Regions from separate parts of the Sphingobium sp. UBA5915 genome, predicted to be linked through region 1. Evidence: riboswitches for the same ligand, from Rfam matches in the RefSeq annotation. Region 1 holds a riboswitch; the other holds the start of a gene.
What was found. A riboswitch is a leader RNA that binds a small molecule or an ion and turns the genes downstream of it on or off. The one in region 1 is predicted to bind cobalamin.

Region 1 (6,152 bases):
GGCGCACCGCGATGTCGGACAGGGTCAGCAATGCCGCCCCTCCCAGTGCCGAGGGCAGCAGGATAGCCGAAGGGCTGCGATCGGTCAGCGGCCTTATGAGGTGCGGGACGATAAGGCCGATGAATCCGATCGTTCCCGATACCGCCACCGCGCCACCCACGCCGATGGCGGTGCCCAGCATCAGCCGCAAGCGCGTGCGGCGAAGGTCGACCCCCAGCGCAATGGCGCCGTCTTCGCCCAATGTAAGCGCATCGAGTGCGCGCCCATCCCATATCAGCAGGACAATGCCGATGGCGACGCAGGGCAGGGCGATCCAGAGATGATCGAAGGACCGGTTCTCCAGGCTGCCGAGCAACCAGGTCATGATCTCCATGGCGGCGAAGGGATTGGGGGACAGGTTGAGCGCCAGACTGATGCCCGCCTGCGCCAGGGTGGCGACGGCTATCCCTGCCAAAATGAGGGTCAGCGAACTTTCCGACCGCCCCGCCAGAAAGAAGAGCAGGACCAGCGAGAGACAGGCGGAGCCGATCGCCATTGCCGGCAGCATCAGCGCGTGAAGCTGTGCGAAACCGAAATACAGCGCGCCGACCGCCCCCAGGGCCGCCGCGCTCGACGTGCCCAGCACCGATGGTTCAGCCAATGGGTTGCGGAGAAAACCCTGGAGCGAAGCGCCCGAGAGGCCCAGCATCGCGCCGACCGCTAGGCCCAGCAGCGTGCGCGGGATGCGCAGGTCGAACAGGATCGTGCGGGTGACGCTATCGCCATGTCCGGCCAGTGCCGCGAGGATGCGGTGCAGCGGCAGCGGGACAGCGCCCAGCAACAGGGACCCGAATGCCGCAACGGCCATCAACAGGGTCAGCCCGCCCAGCAGGAGCATGCGGCCCCGTAGATTATGGATCATCATTACCATTGGCCGGCCGTGATGTGACGACTATGGCACTTGGCATGATGCACAAGGCTCTTATTCCGGTTTCCGTCCTCTGCCTGCTCGCGACCGCCGCTGGTTCCGCCATTTGGGCGTCGAACGCCGTCGCCGGCCGATCGACCGGCCATGCGCCCAAGCGGATCGTGTCGGTGAATCTGTGCGCCGATCAGCTTGTGCTGGCGCTGGCGGACCGGAACCAGATTGCCGGCCTGACCCGCAACGCCGACGACCGGGAAATGTCGGCCGAGGCGACACGGGCGCAAGGCCTGCCGCTGCTCAGCAGTTCGGCCGAGCATATATTGGCGATCGATCCCGATCTGGTCGTGGGCATGCCCGCCAGCCGCAGCATGGCGCTGGCGGCGCTCAAGGGGCATGATTATCGGACGCTGAACCTTAAAAGTGCGGACCGGCTGGCTGATATTTACGACGCAATCGGGGAAACCGCCGCGGCCCTCGGCCATCCGGAACGCGGAAGGCGTATGATCGCGGCCATGCAACGCGATCTGGCCAGCTTGAAGAAAACGGGGCGCGGGCGGATTGCCGCCTATTATCAGCGACGAGGTTACATGACGGGCACCGGCACGCTGGTGGACGACCTGATGGAACGGATGGGCCTCACCAATCTGGCGGCGAAACTGGGCAAGCCAGCGCTTGCGCAGGTCAGCCTGGAAGAGATGGTGGCGGCACGCCCCGATTTCCTGATTGTCGAAAGCGCGACGGATAAGGTGACGGATCAGGGCAGCGAAATGCTGCATCACCCGGCGCTGCGGGACATTCCCCGCATCAGCATTCCACAGGCCTGGACAGTGTGCGGTAGCGCCGCCTATGTCCGTGCCGCGCATAGCATGTCGGCGCAAATCGCCCGGTTCGACGCGCAGCATCATTAAAATTCAATGCCTCGCTGCGCTTTTACATTCTGTTCGCGGAAAGGGTGTTTGACCTGCGTCATGTCGGTGACGAGGTCCGCCGCGTCGATCAGGGTCTGAGGCGCGTTGCGGCCGGTGATGATGACATGCGTCATCTCAGGCTTGTCCTCCAGTGCGGCCAGAACCTCGTCAAGGGGGAGATAGTCGTATCGCAGCACGATGTTGAGTTCGTCGGCGACAACCATCTGATAGGATGGATCGGCGATCATCCGCTTCACTTCATCCCAAGCAGCGCGCGCAACCGCGATGTCACGGCTGCGGTCCTGCGTGTCCCAGGTAAAGCCTTCACCCATCGGCCTGAATTCGACGAGATCGGGAAAGCGATCGAATACCGCCTTTTCGCCGGTCTGCATCGCCCCCTTCACGAACTGGATGACACCGACCTTCATGCCATGGCCGATGGCGCGGACCACCATGCCGAGCGCAGCGGAGGTCTTGCCCTTGCCAGTGCCGGTATGGACAATGACCAGGCCCTTTTCGACGGTCTTGGACGCAATCTTCTTGTCCTGAGCGACCTTGAGCTTGCGCATCTTCTCCTGATGCTCTGCGTCGGTGCGCGCTTTCACTGAACTGAGCCTGTCATGGCTGAGCAAATGCTGATGATCGACCTCATATCCCCATGTCCTCGACGCATGTGCAACGAAGGCAAGGGATCTGTCGATACGCGGTGCGATCGACCGTCGGGCGGGCCGGGCGTCCGCGTCAGGACGCCGGGCGACCAGCCTGCCGTGGCGACCCCTGCCGCCTGGTCGTCGCTCGCCGGACATGCCGCGCCCCGGTCATTCCCTGGACCAAGGGCAAGAGCGACCCACGCCGGCAGGTCTCCTGGCTCGCAGGTCATCGCCCGTCGCACGCCTTCCCGGACGCATATGTCCAGTGGCCGTTCCGGCAATGGCCGGAACCCGTGCGACGCGCTCACTGCTTACAGTTGCAGGGACAGCCATGGCGTTGGCCGCTCCAAGGCGCGGCCGCACCATATTCCCTATTAAGCCCATGACGGGCACCAGCGCGATCTTTGACGGACATCTTGCGAGTCCGCGCCCGCGCCATAGCGCGGACGGCGCGACCTTGGCAATCGGGCGCAAGGCCGCACCTCTGTTTCGCTATCAGTCGTGGACGAAGCTGGTGGTCGTCATATGGTAGATCGTGGACACCGGCGCGCCGCGCAGCTTCAAGTCGCCCGTCTCTTCCTGGGTAGCGCTCAGGATATAGCGACCCTTGAGGGAAATGGGCAGGGATACCCGGCCTTGACCGTCCGTGGTGAAGCTCTTCGACCATTTGTCGGGCGAAATTGCCAGCAGCTTGGCGGCGGGAACCGGTTTACCCTCACGCATCAGCGTAAAGCTATTCGCGCCCGCAGCCGTCGGGACGATTTCCAGCGGCAGCACCGCCTTTGTGTCCGATCGGCCGGCACGCGCATAATAGATCACGCCTTGCTTCTTGCCCTCCTCGCCCCAGGGTTCGAACACGCTGTCGTCGGTAACGCGGACATCGCCCGCTGGCGCGGCGACCTCGACATAGCCGGCCTTGCGGACCTGAGCCGCATTGGCTGCGCCGATCAGCTTGGGCGCCTTGAGCTTCTCGAACTCCGGATCGCCGCCTTCGGGCAGGGCCTCGGCTGGTTCGCCGAGATAGATGCGGGCAGGGCCATTGCCATCCCGCTCTACCCAGATTTCATGCGCCTGCGCGCTCACCGGCAGGGTCATCAGCGCCAACAGCGCGAGCGGGCATGCTTTCATCGTCTCTCTCCTCATCATTCGTCAGAAACGGAATCCGACCGTGCCCATCACATTGCGCGGCGCGCCGATGAAACAGTCGCCGCGCGCCAGGCAGGACGCGTAATAATGGTTGTTCAGCAGATTTGTCGCGTTGACGGCGAAGCGCCAGCTGTTCCAGTTGATTTCCGCCAGGGCGTCGACAGTCGTCCGCGATGGCGTGACAATGGACCAGATCGCGCTGGTCGATACGCTCTTGCCGCTGTGGACGACGCCGCCGCCCAGCCGGAGCTGGGCTTCGTCCGGCAAGCCAAAGGTCTTGGTCGTCCAGAATGATGCGGTGTGGCGCGGCATATAATCGAGATTGGTGTTCGTTTCCGACTTGAGCTTCGTATAGCCATAATTGGCCAGCAACTCGAAATCGCCCGGCAGGGTGTGGCTGGCCTCGACTTCGAACCCTTTGGTGTTGAGTTCCCCGGATTGCGCGGTGCCGCCAGCAGCGAGGTAGAGCACACGGTTGCGCTCCTTGATCTTGAACGCCGTCGCCGTGACGAGCGTCCCCGGCGCAGGCTGCCATTTGATGCCGGCTTCATATTGGCTACCGGTCTGCGGGCGATAGGGATCGCCAAAGGTGCCGTCGCCATTGTCGATACGGCCCGCGACCGGCAGGAAGCTTTCGGTATAGCTGAAGAAAGGGGAGAAGCCGGCCCCGATTTCGCCGATGATGCCAGCGCGAAAGGTGGTTGCATTGTCCTTCTGCCCGGATGACCCTGTTACCCGATCCCGACGGGCGCCCAGCACGATCGAAACGCGATCGAAAAAGCGCATCTGGTCCTGAACGTAGATACCCAGCTGCTTCTGGCTGTCGGCTAAAAAGGGGCCAGTCGGATCATAGGTTTTCAACGCGGCATAATCGATGTCGTACAGGTCGACGATCTCGGTCCCGCCGGCATTGCGCTTTGCCACCTTGTTCCAGCTATAGTCGATGCCGACCAGCAGTTTATGTTCAAGATTGGCGCCAGTGTTGAACGTAAACAGCAGATTGTTGTCGGTGGAAAAGACATTCATCCGCGCATCGCTGGCATCGGCGGTCAGCCCGATCGTCCGCCCGTCAGTGCCATAAACGGAGAAGGGGTCCTGGGGATTGGAATAGCTGTCGGCATAATGGGTGTTATATTCCAGGTCGCTGTCGATATAGCGCGCCTTGAGGCTGAGTTTCACTTGATCCGAGAAGTCATGGGTGACGAAGGCCGCGCCCTGCAAGGAACGACCGGCATAGCGGTCCCAGCCCGCCTTCCCGACAAATGTGTCGCGATCCAGTTGCGCGCCCGCCACGCGATTGGGCAGGAATGTCCCGACGATCGGCAGGAATTGCGACGTCGATCCGGTATCGTCCTCCTGATACAGGCCGGTCAGAATGATGTCGGTGGCAGGCGTGGGTTGCCAGCGGATCGACGGCGCGAACATGACGCGGTCGTCGGGGACATGATCGATGAACGTGTTGGAGTCGCGCGCCCGCCCGACAAACCGGACAGCCAGGTTGTCGGCGATCGCGAAGTTGACGTCACCCAGCGCTTCCTTGCGATCATAGCTGCCGTAGACGAGGTTTATTTCGCCGCCTGTGGTGAAATTCGGCGTCTTCGTCACAAGGTTCACCAGCCCGCCGATCGAACCTTGCCCGAACAGGACCGAAGCAGGACCGCGCAAAATTTCGACGCGGGAGAAATTATAGGGGTCCGACGTGATCGACGCATAATAAGAGAAGATGTCCCGCATGCCGTCGCGAAACTGCAAGGCATCCAGGCCTCGAATGGTGAAGCCATCGACCCGCGTGTCCCGGCCATAGGGATTGGCGAGCACACCGGCGGCATATTTTACGGTATCGCTGATACTGATCGCGCCCTGCGACAAATAGCGGTCCGCGTCGATGACGGTGATGGGCTGCGGCGTTTCAATGATCGGTGTGTCCGTCTTGGTGCCAGCATATTGGGTGGCGGTGACCATGATCGTGTCGCCGTCCACGCTACTATCGTCCGGCGTCTGTGCGTAGCTTCCGACAGGTGTCGCTACCGCCACCATCGCCACGGAGGATAGTGCCGAAAAACGAATGAAATTCATGACGTCCCCTTTAATCTCTAGGGGTCAAGTATAGCTATTGAGACTATGTTGCAATAGCAGGGTCGGCTGGATCGTTGGGCAGCCATGAAAATATGGCCGTTGCAACGCAGCCCAAGGCTTCCTCCTGCCGGTCATTCCGGCGGACCCGTTCTTCGCCTGTATCGCGAGAGTCTAGCAGATGCCGCCCCTCGGCAGGCTGGAGGACGCCGAAGCCGCGCACATTCGGAAAACAGCGACCTTGGCGTTCCGGTTGGGAAGCATGCGCATTCACGATCCCGCTGGGAGGGCAGAATCGCGTCCACTATCTCTTCGAGGCCGGCCGGCGGTGGCCCGTTATGAATGGTGGATTCTGTGCCGCAAAGCTGACTAGGCGCGGCACCAAAGACTGTTCGCCAAAATCGGGACTGACATTGGGCTGCACAGCTAACGTACCAGCGTGTCTGTGAGTGGTCGGGGAGACAGGATTCG
Region 2 (6,152 bases), on a different contig from region 1:
GTGCAGAAGGCGGCAACACGCTGTTCGACGGCGAGACGCTCCCGATCTACGAAGCAGCCATGCGGCACAAGGCGGCGGGAACGCCTCTCATTGTCCTCGCTGGCAAGGAATATGGCACCGGCTCCTCGCGCGACTGGGCGGCCAAGGGCACGGCCCTGCTAGGTGTGCGCGCGGTTATCGCGGAGAGCTTCGAGCGTATCCACCGTTCCAATCTCGTCGGGATGGGTGTGCTGCCGCTTCAGTTCGCCGAGGGCGTCAATCGCCATACTTACTGGCTGAAAGGAAACGAGCAGTTCACTATTACCGGCCTGTCGGACCTGCAACCGCGCCAGACCGTCATGGTCGAAGGCCGATGGTCGGACGGATTATCCTTCCGTCTCCAAACATTATGTCGGATCGACACCGCCGAGGAACTCGCCTATTTCCAGAATGGTGGCATCCTGCCCTATGTGCTGAGAAACCTCGCGGCATAGTGCGATCGCGGAAGCGGCGAAGTCTTTTGCTGCTGGTGCAGATGCTGGCAACCCTCATTCCAAGACGAGCAGCAGATCCTTTGCCTCGATGCTGTCGCCCGAGGAGGGCGTGGCTTTGACGATATCGCCGAACAGATCACTGGCTTCGCGATAGGCGCACGCCACTTCGTGCCAGCGGCTGGCGAGGCCCAGCGAGCGGGCCTGTTCCTTCAGGTTCGTGAACTGACCGACAGGCATTTCATGGAGATAAACCTCCGAAGCGCCTGAGCGCAGATCGCTCTCGAACGGCGCATAGAGCCCGCGAACACCCTCCCAATAGAAGCTGATCCTCCGGATTGCCTCGGCGTCGAGACCGGTGTCGCGGTTGTGTAGCGCAGGGCTTCGACCACCGATCCCAGGCAGGGCTGTGACGTTGTTCCCGACATTGCATCCGTCGCGACATCGATCGCATCGACGCCCGCCTCGGCGGCGGCGATAAGGGTCGCGCCTGCGATGCCGAAGGTGTCGTGCGTATGGAGGTGGATCGGCAGATCGGTAACATCGCGCAATGCAGCGATCAACGCTCGTGCCGCTGGGGGCCGGAACAAGCTAGCCATATCCTTGATCGCAAGAACCTGGCACTCGGCCTTCTTAAGATCGCTCGCTATGCCGGCATAATAGTTCAGCGAATATTTCGTATGCGCCGGATCGAACAGGTCGCCCGTGTAGCAGATTGCGCCCCCGGCGATCTTGCCCTTCATCATTGCTGCCTTGCCGTAGAATTCTTCATGGCTTCGCAACATCCGCATCATCTGCTACGCTAGAAATGGCTGAATGTGCGAAGATTTGCGGATGAAATGCTGCAAATTAGCAAAGTTTGCGAAGATTGGGCAGGAACATGCGGAAAGCCTTTATGGGGGTGCGGCTGCGGCGGCTGCGCGAGGAACGGAAGCTCAAGCAGGTCGATCTGGCCAATGCGCTCGGCATCTCGTCGAGCTATCTCAATCAGCTCGAACAAAACCAGCGGCCGTTGACAGTCCCAGTGCTGCTCAAGATCAACTCGGTCTTTGGCGTCGACGTCCAGCTCTTTTCAGAGGATGAGGAAGCGCGACTCATCACGGAACTGCGTGACGCGCTGTCCGATAGCGCGGAGGCGATCTCGGTCGCGGAAATCCGCGAGCTGGCGACGAACATGCCCGCGGTGGGAAGGACGCTCATATCCCTGCACCGCCGTTATCGGGAGGCCGCCGAGCGCAGCGAAGCGATGGCTGCCCAGTTGGGAGACGACTGGATCAGCGGCGGTCCGGCACGCATGGCCTTCGAGCAAGTCCGGGACTTTTTCTATGCGCGGCACAATCATGTCGAGCCTCTAGATGAGGCAGCTGAGCGGATATATCGAGAGGCCGGTCTTGCGCCGCACTCGGTCCACCCTGGACTCGTTGCGTGGCTGAAGGACCGTCACGATGTTCAGATTGTCTGGGGTGAGAGCGATACGGCTCAGCGCCGCTATGATCCCGCGACTCGGACATTGCACATCTCCGCCCACCTGCATCAGGGCCAACAGGCCTTCCAGATGGCGACCCAACTGGCATTTCTGGAACTGGGCAGCGTCATCGACCAGTTGGCCGATAGCAGTCTGTTGTCTGGCGACGAAGCGCGGAGACTGGCCAGGGTGGGTCTGGCCAACTATTTCGCGGGAGCACTCATCCTCCCCTATGGTGATTTCCTCGCCGCCGCCGAGGCCGAGGCCTATGATATCGAAAAGCTCGGGCGCCGGTTCGGGGTCGGCTTCGAAACGATCTGCCATCGGCTTTCGACGCTCCAACGCGCCGATGCTCGCGGCATCCCCTTCTTCTTTGTGCGGGTCGATCGTGCCGGCAATATCTCCAAACGACAATCGGCAACCGATTTCCATTTCTCCCGTGTCGGCGGAAGCTGCCCACTGTGGAAGGTCTACGAGGCCTTCACGCAGCCCGGCCGGGTGCTTCGCCAGATCGCGCAAATGCCTGACGGCCGCACCTACCTTTGGATTGCGCGAACGGTCAGCAGTGGCAACGCGGGTTTCGATGTGCCGGGCAAGACATTTGCCGTCGGACTTGGCTGCGACATTCGTCATGCCTCGCGGCTTATCTATTCGCGGGGACTGGATTTGGATGATCCAACAGCGGCGACGCCGATCGGAGCTGGCTGCAAGGTCTGTGAACGTCCAGCGTGCCCGCAACGCGCCTTCCCTGCAATTGGGCGGGCGGTGGCGGTAGACGAGAATCGAAGCACCTTGGCCCCTTATCCCGCAGCCTGATTCGCAAGCTACATGATTGTTGAGACGGTGATGACAAGGCCCCTAATCCATCTCAAATGGCTGAACGCTCCGAACGCCATCCCCACCTACTCGGTTTTGGCGACCGAGCGCGTTCTTGCCGATCACGCAATGCTGGCTCGCTGGCGGGAAGCCGACCGAATGGCCGAGGCCTGACCGGGAGATCGCCACCGCCTCTAGGCTGAGGTCTGGTCCTTTCGAGTTGAAAGGCGCTCCATTCCAACCGGAAATAGAGCGCTCAGGACGCCTCTCAGCAGAAGCATATAAAGAAATCTTTATATGTTGCTTGACAGCAGCCTCCCGATGCTGTTGAAGGAGCCTGTCGAGGTTCCCCGCCTCAGGCATGACGGCGGGGCTAAGACGGGAAGCCGGTGGTGCCCTTCGGGCAGAGTCCGGCGCTGCCCCCGCAACTGTAAGCGGCGAGTGGTGGCTCCATTTTGTGTCACTGAGCTTTTGCACGAGGCTCGGGAAGGCCGGAGCCATTGCGATGACCCGTAAGCCAGGAGACCTGCCTTCGACGGCATAACGTTCCTCGGACGGGGGTTCCTCCGGCGGATCGCGCTTGAAGCAGGCTCGTGGCATATCGCCATCCGGGCCTTCTACGTCCAGCGCGCTCTTCCGACGACCCTACCGCCCGGCAAAGCAGGTGATCGGTCGATGTCTTCAATCCTGTTTCGCTCCGTCGTCTTTCGACGAATGCGCCTGCGTGCCGTGCTGATCTTCGGCTGACGCGGCGCGCGCCCCAATCCCACACAATTCCAGAACCATGACGGACCGGTCGACGCGCTGGCCCGAAGGAGACCTCGCATGCCTGTGACTAGCGTGAAATTAGGATATGACGCCATGGCGCACCAAGACTTTGAGTTCAGCATCAGCCGTATCGCTTTCGACGAGAATTATCGTCCTGCCGAGAATACGCGCATCACGACCAACTTTGCCAACTTGGCGAGGGGGGAGAGCCGCCGGGAGAATTTGCGCAATACGTTGCGGATGATCGACAATCGATTCAACTCCCTGGCGCATTGGGACAACCCCAAAGGCGACCGATATGCGGTCGAGCTTGAGATCATTACCGCCGAAATGCGCATCGATTCAGACGACAGCGACACTGTCTTCCCTCTGATCGAAATCCTTCAGACGACGATTATCGATAGCAAAACGGGCGAACGCATCGCCGGCATGGTGGGCAACAATTTCTCCTCTTATGTGCGAGACTATGATTTTAGCGTCGTTCTGCCGGCGTATATGCAGAGCCACCCCGATGCGGGCGCTCCGAACGATTTTGGTGACCTGCATGGAAAGCTGTTCAAGCATTTCCTGAATTCGCGCGCCTATCGCGACAATTTCAGCAAGCCGCCAGTCATCTGCCTGAGCGTGTCGAGCAAGGAGGTCTATCACCGGACCACGAACGAACATCCCATTTTAGGGATTGAGTATCGCAACGACAAATTCTCCGCGACCGACGAGTATTTTGCCAAGATGGGCATGAAGGTCCGCTATTTCATGCCGCCGAACAGTGTGGCACCCTATGCTTTCTATCATATCGGCGAACTGCTCGGCGACTACACCAGTCTTGAGCTGGTCAGCACGATCAGCGTGATGGAGACCTTCCAGAAAATCTATCGACCCGAGATTTACAACGCCAATTCCGCGGCGGCAGAGCATTATCAGCCAAGCCTGAAGTATCAGGACTATTCGCTCACCCGCATTGTCTATGACCGGGAGGAACGGAGCAGGCTGGCTGTCGAACAGGGGAAGTTCGCCGAGGAGTGCTTCATCAAGCCCCATTGGGCCGTGCTTGAGCAATGGTCCGCGGCTTTCGCCCTTTGATCATTCGAGAATATAAGGTCATACAATCCATGAAAATATTGTTGCCCACGTCCACCGCTGGCAGCTTGCCAAAGCCGTCCTGGCTTGCCCAGCCTGAGATACTTTGGTCGCCCTGGAAGCTGGAGGGCGAGGAACTGGTTGGGGGCAAGCAGGATGCCTTGCGCCTGGCCGTGGAAGATCAGCGCCAGGCGGGCATCACCATCGTCGGCGATGGCGAGCAGACGCGCCAGCATTTCGTCACGACGTTTGTCGAACATCTCAGCGGCGTTGATTTTGAAAAGCGCGAAACCGTCAGAATCCGCAATCGCTATGATGCAAGCGTGCCGACGGTCGTTGGCGCTGTCTCCCGTCCCAATCCGGTTTTCGTCGAGGACGCGAAGTTTCTGCGAGCACAAACTGATCAGCCGATCAAATGGACGCTGCCTGGCCCCATGACGATGATCGATACGCTCTACGACGCCCACTATAAAAGCCGCGAAAAGCTGGCATGGGAGTTCGCCAAGATCCTCAATCAGGAAGCGAGGGAGTTGGAGGCTGCGGGCGTCGACATCATCCAGTTTGACGAGCCGGCGTTCAATGTCTTCTTTGACGAGGCAAACGACTGGGGAATCGCTACTCTGGAGAAGGCGGCCGAGGGGCTAAAGTGCGAAACGGCGGTCCACATCTGCTATGGCTATGGCATCAAGGCCAATACCGACTGGAAGAAGACGCTGGGATCGGAATGGCGGCAGTATGAGGAAACCTTCCCCAATCTGCAGAAGTCCAGGATCGATATCATCTCGCTGGAATGCCATCATTCCCATGTTCCGATGGATCTCATCGAACTCATCAGGGGCAAAAAGGTGATGATCGGTGCCATCGACGTGGCGACGGATACCGTCGAGACGCCGGAAGAAGTCGCCGACACCCTCAGGAAGGCACTGCAATTCGTGGATGCCGACAAGCTCTACCCCAGCACCAACTGCGGCATGGCGCCACTGTCCCGTCGTGTGGCGAGGGGCAAGCTCGATGCTCTGGGCGCAGGCGCGGAAATCGTCCGACAAGAACTCGCTGCCTGAGACGCTGTTGGAGACGTCGCTGGCGTTTGGCGACAAGCCCTGGAACCCCAGATGTCAGCACGTCGTGATCCAGCCCTGTTGTGAAAGGACAGGATGGATCGCGACGTAAGGCTGGCCGCTTCCCTTTCCGGAGAGCGCTGAATGCCTCGATCGTACACGCTGGTGATCAATTGCCCGGACCGTCCCGGCATTGTTCAGCATGTCAGCGGACTCATTTTTGAACATGGCGGCAATATTCTGGAATCGCGCCAGTTTGAAGACAGGGAAACAGGGCGCTTCTTCCTCCGCACCGTCTTCGAAAGCGATTGCGAACGATCGGTGATGGCAGACGGGGTTGCAAAACTCGATGATGAATTTGCCATGGACTGGAAGCTGGTGCCAACCGGTCAGCCCGTCAAAGTCCTGATCCTGGTGTCCAAGTTCGATCATTCCTTGGCCTATCTGCTCGTAATAGCTCTTTTGTCAGGCCTGCTGTTGACGGTCGTCCTTTCCTTC

Region 2: it holds a riboswitch for cobalamin, as region 1 does, so the genes downstream of both, B2V90_RS02590 (DUF1852 domain-containing protein) here and cobO (cob(I)yrinic acid a,c-diamide adenosyltransferase) in region 1, are expected to answer to the same signal.

What each region holds. Positions count from the first base shown of each region.
Region 1 is NZ_DJDV01000058.1:50,034-56,185, reverse strand. Features, by position in the region: gene B2V90_RS10455 (FecCD family ABC transporter permease) at 1-904, opposite strand, end outside; gene B2V90_RS10450 (ABC transporter substrate-binding protein) at 946-1,812, shown strand; gene cobO (cob(I)yrinic acid a,c-diamide adenosyltransferase) at 1,809-2,417, opposite strand; cobalamin riboswitch at 2,650-2,873, opposite strand; gene B2V90_RS10440 (DUF4198 domain-containing protein) at 2,958-3,590, opposite strand; gene B2V90_RS10435 (TonB-dependent siderophore receptor) at 3,612-5,645, opposite strand; tRNA gene B2V90_RS10430 (tRNA-Pro) at 6,132-6,152, opposite strand, start outside.
Region 2 is NZ_DJDV01000017.1:5,376-11,527, reverse strand. Features, by position in the region: partial or broken gene acnA (aconitate hydratase AcnA) at 1-473, shown strand, start outside; gene B2V90_RS02605 (hypothetical protein) at 528-710, opposite strand; gene B2V90_RS02600 (hypothetical protein) at 683-1,216, opposite strand; gene B2V90_RS02595 (short-chain fatty acyl-CoA regulator family protein) at 1,351-2,751, shown strand; cobalamin riboswitch at 3,078-3,299, shown strand; gene B2V90_RS02590 (DUF1852 domain-containing protein) at 3,613-4,599, shown strand; gene B2V90_RS02585 (methionine synthase) at 4,629-5,657, shown strand; partial or broken gene purU (formyltetrahydrofolate deformylase) at 5,799-5,891, shown strand; partial or broken gene B2V90_RS02575 (bile acid:sodium symporter) at 6,087-6,152, shown strand, end outside.